Regions from separate parts of the Faecalibacterium sp. i25-0019-C1 genome, predicted to be linked through region 1. Evidence: predicted binding sites of a transcription regulator. Region 1 holds the regulator's gene; each other region holds the start of a gene.
The links. The regulator HrcA, encoded in region 1, represses chaperone genes, less so after heat shock. The targets are predictions, from matches to a motif close to TGTTAGCACTCNNNNNNNNNGAGTGCTAACA.
Positions count from the first base shown of each region.

Region 2: a site for HrcA is predicted at 1,433-1,463, ahead of ACGHUK_RS04460 (Hsp20/alpha crystallin family protein). Genes of this name have one in related genera too.
Region 3: a site for HrcA is predicted at 1,352-1,382, ahead of htpG (molecular chaperone HtpG). Genes of this name have one in related genera too.

Region 1 covers NZ_AP031428.1:220,051-224,092, forward strand. The annotation lists gene ACGHUK_RS01075 (aminoacetone oxidase family FAD-binding enzyme) at 1-1,008, opposite strand, end outside; gene ACGHUK_RS01080 (stage V sporulation T C-terminal domain-containing protein) at 1,236-1,778, shown strand; gene hrcA (heat-inducible transcriptional repressor HrcA) at 1,966-3,039, shown strand; gene ACGHUK_RS01090 (nucleotide exchange factor GrpE) at 3,036-3,665, shown strand; gene dnaK (molecular chaperone DnaK) at 3,767-4,042, shown strand, end outside.
Region 2 covers NZ_AP031428.1:898,241-902,282, forward strand. The annotation lists gene ACGHUK_RS04450 (threonine/serine exporter family protein) at 1-405, opposite strand, end outside; gene ACGHUK_RS04455 (threonine/serine exporter family protein) at 402-1,172, opposite strand; gene ACGHUK_RS04460 (Hsp20/alpha crystallin family protein) at 1,598-2,068, shown strand; gene ACGHUK_RS04465 (oxaloacetate decarboxylase) at 2,411-2,539, opposite strand; gene ACGHUK_RS04470 (sodium ion-translocating decarboxylase subunit beta) at 2,553-3,683, opposite strand.
Region 3 covers NZ_AP031428.1:1,639,243-1,643,284, forward strand. The annotation lists gene ACGHUK_RS08080 (hypothetical protein) at 1-351, opposite strand, end outside; gene ACGHUK_RS08085 (alpha/beta hydrolase) at 466-1,245, opposite strand; gene htpG (molecular chaperone HtpG) at 1,448-3,376, shown strand; gene ACGHUK_RS08095 (5-bromo-4-chloroindolyl phosphate hydrolysis family protein) at 3,535-4,042, shown strand, end outside.

The DNA.
Region 1 (4,042 bases):
GGCGGTGTGGGCCAGCTTCTGCCACTGTGCGGCGGTGAGCACGGCAGGCGCGTCGCTGTCCTGCAGCCCGGCGGCAGACCACACAGTACGGCCCAGCTTCTGGTTCAGCAGGCCCAGCCAGAAGTCAGCGGCGCTGCCCCCTGCCGTCTGGGCGGCGTGGGCCGCAAACAGGCTGGCAAGTGCGGTTTCGTCCACTGCCGGGAAGAGGTCCAGCTCCACAGCAGGAGCCTTGGGGCCGCGGCCCGGGGCCAGCAGGCCGGACAGCTGCATGATGCAGATGCCGGAAAGGCCGTAATCGGTGAACTGTACCTCGCCGTTCTCGCAGGCAAGCACATGGGTACCGTCCAGCAGGGATGCTGCTGCCTTGGCACGGATGCCAGCCAGCGCTTTGCGGGGCTTTGCGCACTGCAGGGCGGTCAGGCAGGGGTACAGCGGCTCCACCCTGCCGCCGCACTGGGCGGCGAACCGGGTGCCAAAGCCGTCGGTGCCGAACTGCGGCCCTGCCTCGCCGCCCATGGCGCAGATGACGGCATCGGCGCGCAGCGTTTCGGCAGAGCCCTCTGCCGTCTCGAACTGTACGGCGTAGCCGCTGCGGCTCTGGCTCAGGGTGCGCACGGTGCAGCCTGTGCGCAGCTGCACATGGTGCTGCGCAAGGTGGTGCTCCAGCAGGGCCAGCACGTCCGCCGCCTGATTGGAGTACGGATACACCCGGCCCGCCTCGTCGGTGCGGGTGTAAAGCCCCAGCGCACGGAACCAGCGCAGCGGGTCGGCGGTATTTACGGCATCCAGCAGCGGACGAAGTGCTGCCGGGTCGGCAGTGAAATACAGCTCCGGCGCAATGCCGGTGTTATCCAGATTGCAACGGCCATTGCCGGTGGCAAGCAGCTTTTTGCCCGGCTTCGGGTTGCGCTCCAGCACAATGACCTGTGCAGCGGGGGCACTTTGTGCCGCCGCAAGCGCGGCTGCAAGACCGGCGGCACCGCCGCCCAGAATGAGGATGTTCGGCATCCGGACACCTGCCTTTCTCAGCAGAATTTTAGGATCTGTCTTCATAAGCGGGGTGCTGTGCTTATGAAAACGGCTTTTTGTATCATTGTAGCAGAACCCTGCCGGAAACGCAACGAAGAGGCAGCTTTCCGTGCAGGTCTTTTTGCGCGGGGGCAGCAGGTATAAATGGCCCGGCCTGACAGATACTAGTGCTGCAGGCATTTTTAAGGAAACGGAGGAGCAAAAACATGAAAGCAACAGGAATCGTGCGCCGCATCGACGAGCTGGGCCGGGTGGTGATCCCCAAGGAGATCCGCCGCACCCAGCGCATCCGCCGCGGCGACCCGCTGGAGATCTTCACCACGGGCGACGGCGAGGTGATCTTTAAAAAGTATTCGCCCATTGGCGAGATGAACGCAGTAGCGGCCCAGTATACCGAGGTGCTCAGCAAAAGCTTTGCGCTGACTGCACTGGTGGCCGACCGTGACCGCATCCTTACGGTGAGCGGCTCCGGCCGGCGGGAGCTGGCCGACCGCAGCATCAGCCAGCCGCTGGAAAAGCTGATGGATGGCCGCAGGCTGTACCAGAGCGAGGGCATTGCCGAAAAGTGCATCCTGCCCTGCGAAGGCTCGCCCCGAGCAGTGCTGTGCGCCGCACCCATCATTGCGGCGGGCGATGTGACCGGCGTGGTGGCCCTGCTGACCGAAGACCGCACGGCCACGCCGGATGCCGCCCAGCTCAAGGCCGTGAATGTGGCGGCGGCATTTCTGGCAAGGCAGATGGAAGAGTAAAGAACATGCCGGAGCGCTTTCCTTATAATAAGGAGGGCGCTTTCTTCGTTTATGACAGAATTATGAATCTTTTAAAACATTTTTCCAAGGGGCTTGACAGCACCGGAAAATTGGCTATAATGGTCTTAGCACTCAGGAACAAGGAGTGCTAAACAAACAAAGCGAACGCAAAAAGGAGGCAGGCGCTATGACGATGGATGCACGCAAGCAGCGAGTCTTGCAGGCGATCGTGGCGCTGTATGGTCTCGAAGGCGAGCCCGTTGGCAGCAGCGTGCTGGCAAACTACTTTGACATGGCAGTTTCCAGCGCAACGCTTCGCAATGAGATGGCGGCGCTGACAAAGCTGGGTCTGCTGGAGCAGCCCCACACCAGCGCGGGCCGTGTGCCCAGCGCCAAGGGCTACCGTTACTACCTTGATAATCTGCTGACCGACGATCAGCCGCTGGATCGTGTGAGCCGCGCCCGTGTGGATGCGGTGTTCGCAAGCCTCGACCATGAGCCGGAAAAGCTGGCCGCAGGTGCCGCCAAGGCGCTGGCCGCCATCAGCGGCTGCACCGCCGCCATCAGCACCCCGTGCGCCGAAGACCTGTGCATCGCCCACTATGAAGTGGTTCAGGTGGGCCGCAGCGCAGCGGCTGTGCTGGCCGTTACCACGGCCGGTTACGTTCGTACCCGTGTGGCACGGGTGCGCACCGGCCTCTCCCGCGAGAATGCGGCAGCACTTGCTGCACTGCTCAACCGCAACCTTACCTTTGTAGCGCCGGTGGATCTTTCCACCCGGCTGCTGGCAGAGCTGTGCAGCCAGATCGACCCGGAGCTGGTGCCTGTCATCAGCGCGGCAGCGGCCATCCTGCAGGATTCCGTCAAGCCCCACGTATTTCTGGGCGGCGAGCAGTATCTGCTGGACTGGCCCCAGCTGGACGGCAAGGTGGGCGACATCCTCACACTGCTGAATGACGAGGAGCAGGCCGCTGGCCTGATCGCACCTCCGGTAGAACGCAGTGAGAGCGTGCTGCTGGGCGAGGATCTGGAACCGCAGATCCCGGGCCTGTGCATCGTGAGCGACCGGTATCTGGTGGGCGGAGGCCTGTGGGGCTCCATTGCATTGATCGGCCCCACCCGGATGCCCTTCCAGAAGCTGATGCCGCTGCTGCATTACTTTGCAGATCAGCTTGGCGAAGGAATGAGCGGCAAACGAAAAGACACCCCGCAGGCTGCCGTACCGCGGCGGACTGTGATCTATAAGGAGGATCTGGAATGAGCGAAGAAGCAAAAAAGACGGCTCCGGCTCAGGAAGCGGAGCAGCCCGAAACGGCTCCCGAGGAAAAGGCCCAGCAGGCAGCACCCGAACAGGAACCTGCTGCTGAAGCTGCCGACCCGAAGGATGACAAGAAGAAGGACGGCGGCTGGTTCAACAAGAAGGCCCGTGAGCTGGAAGCCGTCAAGGCAAAGCTGGATGCTGCCGAAGCCAACGCTGCACAGGCCAAAGACCAGCTGCTGCGCATGGCAGCGGAGTACGAGAACTACCGCAAGCGCTCCACCCGCGAAGCCGACCAGAAGTTCAACGATGGCATTTCCTTTGCGGTGAACCAGATTATTCCCATTCTGGATACGCTGGAGATGGCGGCCAACGCCCCCACCACCGACGAGAACTACAAAAAGGGCGTGACCATGACGCTGGACAAGGCCGCCAAGGCGCTGGATGCCCTCCATGTGGAGGAGATCGAGGCGCTGGGCAAGCCCTTTGACCCCAACTTCATGAATGCAGTGCAGCAGATCCCCGCCCCGGACGGACAGGAGAGCGGCACCGTCATCACGGTCTACCAGAAGGGCTACAAGCTGGGCGATAAGATCGTCCGCCATGCGACCGTTGTAGTGGCCGAATAACAAAGCAGAAACCCGAAAGGGTTTTGAATATAACATCCGCTTACAAACATTTGAGCATCACATAAACAATACGATTTGTTCTTTCGAGAGGAGTTTTCATTATGAGTAAGATCATTGGTATCGACCTTGGTACTACCAACAGCTGCGTGGCTGTCATGGAGGGCGGCGAGCCCGTTGTTATCGCAAACTCTGAGGGTGCACGCACCACCCCGTCTGTGGTCGGCTTTACCAAGACCGGCGACCGTCTGGTGGGTCAGGTGGCAAAGCGTCAGGCCATCACTAACCCCGAGAACACCGTTGCTTCCATCAAGCGCTTCATGGGCACCGACCACAAGGTGACCCTGAACGGCAAGGAGTACACTCCCCAGCAGGTCAGC
Region 2 (4,042 bases), 680 kb from region 1:
CAGACACCATGCGATTGCCATACCGCCGGCAATTCCAAGAGCGGCCAGAAAGGTCTGCTCTCCGAAATGCTCTGCAGCAGACAAATCATTGGAGACGACTGCGTTCATGCAGTAGTAGAGGGTGCTTCCGGGAATGAGGGGAATGGCAGCGGTGATGAAGAAAGGCGTAGAGGGTGCATTGCAGCATCGGGCAAGAATTTCGGCATACAGAGCGGCACAGAAACCGGCCAACAGATTGGCAAGAAAGACGCTGTGCAGGGTGTTGGCGGCAAGAAGATAAGCCAGCCATGCCAGAAGTCCGCCTACACCGGCGGCGGGTAAGTAGCGCCGGTTCAGATTGAAGATCAGTCCGAAACCGACCGAACCAAGGGCAGCACTGAGCAACTGCGAAAAAACCTGTATCATGCGGAAATTCCTCCCATCAACCAGATGGCGGCCATCATGCCGAGTGCAAGGGTGGCGGCCATCAGAATGGCTTCCACCAGCCGAAGAGAGCCGGAAATAATGTCCCCAAGTAAGATGTCCCGGATGGAATTTGTCAGCATGATGCCGGGAATCAGCAGCATGATGATACCAATCAGAACTTTATCGGCATGAAACTGCATCCCAAAGCGGCAGAGCAGCAGAGTGGAGACACCGCTGAGAAATGATGCTATAAACTGAAATTCTACGCCATTCATACAAAAAGGCGAGAGATAGCGCTCCATCCAGCAAATCAGAACGGCAATGCCGCCGGCCAGCAGGCCGTCCCAGAGATTTCCACCAAAGAAGATGGCAAAACTGGAAGCAGCCAACACACTGCCGGCAAGATGCAGTCTTGGGTCCGGATGCTGTGCCAGAATGGCATTCAGCTGGCGCTGAAACTCTTCTATGGAAGGAGGCGCTGTGCAGATACGGCGGCTGAGCGCATTGAGCTTTTCCAATGTCAGCAGGTCATTGCTGGCAGCGTGACGCAGGCGGCGGGTCTCGGTCTGCGGCGGCAGCGAGGGCATGGTAAGCGTGACCACGATGCTGGATGTGATCACGAATACATTCACATCTTCTGCCCCATAGGCGACTGCGATTCGGTTCAAAGTGTCCTCAACGCGGAATACTTCTGCGCCACTGTTTTGTAAAGCTTCGCCCATTCGGACCAAAATGTGGAGAAAATGACTGATCTCGGTCTCTTCCACAATATCACGCTCTTTTCATCTCGGTTTCCACATTATTATAGCGGGTGGACCGGCAGAACGCAAGACGATGCAAGGACAGAGAGACTTTTTGACAACTGCATTGTTTACGCGGGCAATGGATCGCCTGGTTCTGAAGAAACGGCTTGCATCCGTTCTGTCACAGCGAAAGACTACGATCAGAGAAGAAAAAATTGAATCCAGTGCAAACGATTTTGCCGAGAATTGCATGAAATATTATAAAAGTATTATTCTTTTATGAATTTTAGCACTCTACTATTGACACTGCTAATAAACGGTGCTATAACAGTGGCGTGCTCAGGAGAAAGGGGCATGAGGGAACCGCAAGGCTCCCGGGAAGACTCCGCTCCTGATGCACGATCTTGATTTTATGCCCGACCCGAACGCCGGGATTGGAGGGTTGTTTTATGTTTATGCCTGCTGTTTTCCATGAAAATCTGTTCGATGATTTCTTTGATCCGTTCTGGAACGACGGTGCGCTGGAGCGTGCAATGAATCGTGAAGAGCGTGAAACCTTCGGCAAGCGCGGCGCAAACATGATGAAAACCGATGTGAAGCAGACCGCCGATGGCAACTATGATGTGGCTGTTGACCTGCCCGGCTGCAAGAAGGAAGACGTTCAGATGGAGCTGAGCGATGGCTACCTGACCATTCAGGCCGTCCGCAGCCACTCCAGTGACGAGAAGGACAACGATGGCCGTTACCTGCGCCGTGAGACCTTCTCCGGTACCTGTGCCCGCAGCTTCTATGTGGGTGATGCCGTGAAGAAGGAGGACATCCACGCAAAGTTCGAGGATGGCATCCTGCACATCGTGCTGCCCGCACCGCAGCAGCAGAAGGCTCTGCCTGCGAATCCCAATCTCATTGAAATCGAGTAACGTTTGTGCATCGGTGTGAGGAACACCGGCGCATAGAACCAACCCCCGGAGAACCGTAAGAAGCTCTTCGGGGGTTTTTGTATTCTGACATCTTTTCGGAAGTGAAAAAGCGTGGTACCCACAACACCGACACGCAAGAGGGCGCAGCAGTCAATCTTTTTGAAACCGCCGTCAAACACGCATAAAAGCGAAAAGAACCCGCTTTCAACATCAAATTGAAGTGAAAGCGGGTTCTTTATTGAAGTGACACCAAGTTGTCACAAAATCACAGCTTTAGAAGGCCTGTGCATCATATTTATAGCGATATTTCGCCGTAAATTCGTTTCTGCTTGATGGGGTGAATTATTTCCGACTTGTCAGCCGGTTGAGCAGCATCACAGCCAGGACAATGACACCAATGACGAGAAGAATGCCGACCATGCCGATGAGCATCATGGGCAGGGTGGTCATCCACGAAGAAAGATGAAGCATAAGTGTACCTCCGTTAAGCCATCAGGGTCAGAATCAGGCCGCCTGCAATGACGGATGCGATCTGCCCCGAAACGTTGACGCTGATGGAGTACATCAGCAGGAAATTCTGGTTATCTTCTTCCAATCCCATCTTGTTGACCACACGGCCGCTCATGGGGAAGGCGGAGATGCCGGCTGCACCGATCATCGGGTTCAGTTTTTTGCCTTCGGGCAGGAACAGGTTCAGCAGCTTTGCAAACAGCACGCCGCCTGCGGTATCAAAAACGAAGGCTACCAGACCCAGTGCAAGGATGAGCAGGGTATCGGGCCGGACAAACTTGTCAGCGGTCATCTGTCCGGCCACGGTCAGGCCCAGCACGATGGTGATGAGGTTTGCCAGCACATTCTGCGCGGTTTCGCTGAGGGCGTTCAGTACGCCGCACTCCCGCAGCAGGTTGCCGAACATCAGAAAACCAACTAGAGCTACGCTGGCAGGAGCTACCATACCGGCAATGATGGTTACCACAATGGGGAACAGAATCTTCGTCAGCTGGCTGACATTGCCCTTTTCATAGGGCATCCGGATGCGGCGGTCCTTCTGGGTGGTCAGCAGTTTAATGACCGGCGGCTGCACGATGGGCACCAGAGCCATGTAACTATACGCTGCCACCATGATGGCACCAAGGTACTGGGAGTTGAGGGTGTTAGCTACAAAAATGGCGGTGGGACCGTCCGCTGCACCAATGACAGCGATGGAAGCAGCATCCTTCAAATCAAAGAAGAAGCCTGCCAGAAACAGGGTGAAGAAAATACCAAACTGCGCTGCGGCACCAAAGAGCATGAGCCACGGTTTTTCCAGCAGGGGGCCAAAGTCGATCATAGCACCAATGCCGATGAAAAGCAGCAGGGGAAACAGCTCGTTGGACATGCCTGCTTCAAACAGGGCAGAAATGGGGCCTACGGTATCGCCCTGCGTGATGGCACCGGACAGCGGCAGATTGACCAGAATGGCACCAAAGCCCATGGGTAAAAGCAGGCTCGGCTCCATTTTTTTGGCGATGGCAAGGTAGATGAGCAATGCACCAATGCCCCACATCACCACCATCTGCCAAGTCAGGTTTCCAAAATTGGAAAACAGACTTGCGAATGTGTTCAGAAAGTTCATAGTTTTCTTGCCTCCTATTGTGCTCCGGTACGGTGACAAGAAAAAGAGACTCCTGCCACAGCACCTTGTCTGTGACAAAAGTCTCAAGCGAACACATGACATCGGGCATTTCTGCCGTGATGACGCTGCCATGCAGCAGTCTCCCGAAGAATAAGCCGGAACACTGCCCTTTACTCCCTTTTATCAGATGTATTAAAACAGAATATGGGAAAACTGTCAAGAAAAATACAGAAATCTTTTCTGTATCTTATGAGGGTCCTTCCGCTGTGGTTCGCGCAAGCTGATTACGGCAAAGCATTTCTGGAAGCCCATCGAGAGAAAATCACTCTGCACAAGGCGGCCCCGGAGAGCTGCGATAA
Region 3 (4,042 bases), 1.4 Mb from region 1:
CTTGCCGTCGCCCAGTTCTTCCAGCTGGGCCAGTTTTGCCTTTGCGGCGGCTTCGTCTGGGTACCACTGGATCAGGAAGAAATTTTCTTCCTCTACACCGTAGTACAGCCACTGGCCGTCGGCACGCAGCCAGTCGTCCAGATGATCCACTTCTTCGCCGTCCGGCAGTCCAAGGCCTTCTTCGGCATAAAGGTTTTCCGGTTCCACCTGCAGCATTTCGATCACCTGAATGGAGCTTTGCAGGTATTCGTCCTGCGAGACCGTCTTGTCCGAAAGCTCCCATCCGGTGAGAAAAGCCTGCATCATCAGGTCGCGCACAGAGATGCGCGGCAGGGTCGGGTCCATAACCATAGGTATTTCCTTCTTCCTTTAGTTTGTCCCTGCTGACCAGTATACGTCAAAGGCTTATGCAAGTCAACAGTTTAATTGTGAATTTTTTGTAGGTTCGTTCAAATATATCCAGACTTAACAGACGGAAAAGGCAAAAGTGTCTCCCAGCCATTCCACTGCCAGTTCCACCCAGTGATGCCGGTGGCGGCTGGGCTGGTCCACCTCTGCCGTGCTGATGCTGGTACCGTGCACCCCCTTTTCAAACAGATGCGCCTCGCAGGGCACGCCCGCCCGGTGCAGAGCGTTCACCAGCATCAGGGTGTTCTCCACCGGAACGGTGGCATCCTCCATGGTGGTCCATACGAACACCGGCGGCGTCTGCGGCGTGATCTTATCCTCCAGCCCGAACACCTGCTGTGCCGCTGGGTCGGCGCTGCCCGCCAGCTGCACAAAGCTGCCGCGGTGGGCATACTGCCCTGCCGTGACCACCGGATAGCCCAGAATGACTGCATTGGGCCGGGGCTGGGCCGCTTCGCCGGGAATGTCCAGCACAGCACCGGAAAGGGCCAGGTGGCCGCCCGCTGAAAAGCCGCACACGGCAATTTTTTCCGGCAGGATATGCCACTGGGCCGCGTGCTGCCGCACAAGACCAATAGCCTCGGCCAGCTGGCGCAGCGGCATGTAGTCCTTTGCCTTTTCGCAGATGGCGTAGTCCAGCACAGCGGTGTGGTACCCCGCCGCCGCAAACTGCAGCGCCACCGGGTCGCCCTCACGGGCACTCACATGGGTATAGCCGCCGCCGGGCACCACCAGCACCAATGGCCGGTCAAGCACATTCGGCATCCGCTCACAGCAATCACGCAGATAAACGGTCAGTGTCCCACCGCCGGCCAGTTCCAGCTGTTTCAGCTGCATGATATTTCCTCCTTTTACAGCATCCTTTGCGGTTCATTATAGCACAAAACGAACCATTTTTTAAACTTTTTATGAAAGCCCTTGATTTTTGCTTTTTGTCGGTGTATATTAGCACTCGAAAGTTACGAGTGCTAAGTATTCAAAAGTAATATCCTATTCCGAGTGCTTGGTGCCGAATACAGATAAAAAGAGGTTTTGCATTATGGCTAAGAAAGAATTTCAGGCTGAAAGCAAAAAGCTGATGGATATGATGATCAACTCCATCTACACCAATAAGGAAATTTTCCTGCGCGAGCTGATCTCCAACGCATCGGATGCCATCGATAAGCTCTATTATAAGAGCCTGACCGATCCTTCTGTGGGCATGAACAAGGGCGATTTCCGCATCCTCATCACCCGCGATAAGGAGAACCGCATCCTGACCATTGAGGATAACGGCATCGGCATGACCAAAGAGGAACTTGAGCAGAATCTGGGCACCATTGCTCACTCCGGTTCTCTGGATTTCAAGAAGGACAACAAGGACGAGAACATCGATATCATCGGTCAGTTTGGTGTCGGCTTCTACTCTTCCTTCATGGTAGCCGATAAAGTCACCGTCATTTCCAAGGCTTATGGCTCGGATGAAGCATGGCAGTGGGAGTCCTCCGGTGTGGACGGCTACGAAATGACCCCCGCTCAGAAGGACACCGCAGGCACCCAGATCATCCTGCACATCAAGCCGGATACTGAGACGGACCACTACGACAACTTCCTCGATGAGTACGGCATCGTGGCCATCGTGAAGAAGTACAGCGACTATGTGCGCTATCCCATCCAGATGGAGCGCCAGCACGAGCGCCAGAAGCCGGAACCCGATCCCAAGCCGGAGGATTATAAGCCCGAATGGGAGACTTACACCGAGCTGGAAACTCTGAACAGCATGGTGCCCATCTGGAAAAAGCAGAAGAGCGAAGTGACCGACGAGGAGTACGCGAACTTCTATAAGGAAAAGTTTGGTGATTATACCGACCCCGCCCGCGTCATCGTCAGCCGCACCGAGGGCACTGCAAATTATAATGCCCTGCTGTTCGTGCCCAGCCACCGTCCCTACGACTTCTACACCAAGGATTATGAAAAGGGTCTGGCCCTGTACGCATCCGGCGTGCTCATTATGGAGAAGTGCGCCGACCTGCTGCCCGATTACTTCAGCTTCGTCAAGGGCATTGTGGACAGTCAGGATCTGAGCCTGAACATCAGCCGCGAGATGCTGCAGAAGGACAACCAGCTCAAGCTGATCCACAACGCTCTGGAGAAAAAGATCAAGAACGAGCTGCACGCCATGCTGGCCAATGACCGCGAGAAGTACGAGGAATTCTGGAAAGAGTTCGGCCGTCAGATCAAGTTCGGTGCTTACTCCGACTACGGCATGCACGCCGAGCTGCTGCGCGACCTGCTGCTGTTCTGGTCTGCCAAGGAGCAGAAGATGGTCACTCTGCAGGAGTATGTGGACAAGATGCCCGCTGAGCAGAAGTATATCTACTTTGCTGCCGGTGATTCTACCGACCGTCTGGCAAAGCTGCCCGCTGCTGAGCTGGTCATGGATAAGGGCTATGACGTCCTGCTGCTGACCGAAGACGTGGATGAGTTCTGCCTGCAGATCCTGCGCACCTATCCCCGCAAGGATGCCGAAGGCAAGGACGGCACCGTGGAGTTCAAGAATGTCAACAGCGGTGATCTGGGCCTTGAGACCGAGGAAGAGAAGAAGGCCGCCGAGGACGCTACCGCTGAGAACAAGAGCCTGTTCGATGCCATGAAGGACGCACTGGACGGCAAGGTGAAAGAGGTCAAGGTCTCTACCCGCCTGAAGGATCACCCTGTGTGCCTGAGTGCTGACGGCCCGCTGTCCATTGAGATGGAAAAAGTGCTGTCCAAGCAGCCCGGCAGCGAAGGCGTAAAGAGCGATAAGGTTCTGGAACTGAATGTCAACCACCCCGTGTTTGCCGTGCTCAAGGCCGCACAGGAGGCCGGTGACACCGACAAGCTCAAGAAGTACAGTGCTCTGCTGTACGCACAGGCTCAGCTGATCGAAGGCCTGCCGGTGGATGATCCCGCCGCCTACGCCGAGGCCGTCTGCAGCCTGATGAAGTAACTTTTTCCGGCAGGCAGCAGACTTACTCCCCTGCCGCTTCCACGCACATCAATATTTCCCCCTTAACAAAAAGGCCGTGCTCCGCTATAATAGAGTGGAACGCGGTCTTTTTCTGTTCTTTTGCCGGACAGTCAGGATAAATTGAGAGGTTTTTGCTCATGCAGCCCAAAAAACATTATTTTGCCCACATCCCCACCATTGCCATCTTTATTGTGTTTGCCATGTCGGCACCGCTGGGCGTGCTGCTGTTCATCTTAAAAAGCATCGATAAAAACGCCGAAAAAGAGGAAACGGCTGCTGCGCAGGCGCAGGCAGACTATCGTTCCGACCTCGGCCCCGTACCTGCGCAGACGGCCCCCCGGCAGGAAAACGAGCCAGCCTACGGCCACGATGTTCCCACCAAAGAGCAGAAGGACGCTAAGGAGCGTCATAAACTCCTTACCACCCTGTGCACCATCGGCGGTGCTGTCTTTCTGTTCGCGGGCTTCAGCACCCTGTTCATGGATGGCGCTGACAGCATGATGGAGGCGTTTACCGCCATTGCCCAGATGCTGGGCGGCGGCGCTGCTCTGCTAACCGGCCTGCGCATGGATCGTACCCGCAAGCTGGAACGCCTGTTGGACAAGATCGCAGGCGACCGCGACAATATTCCGCTGGACGAGCTGT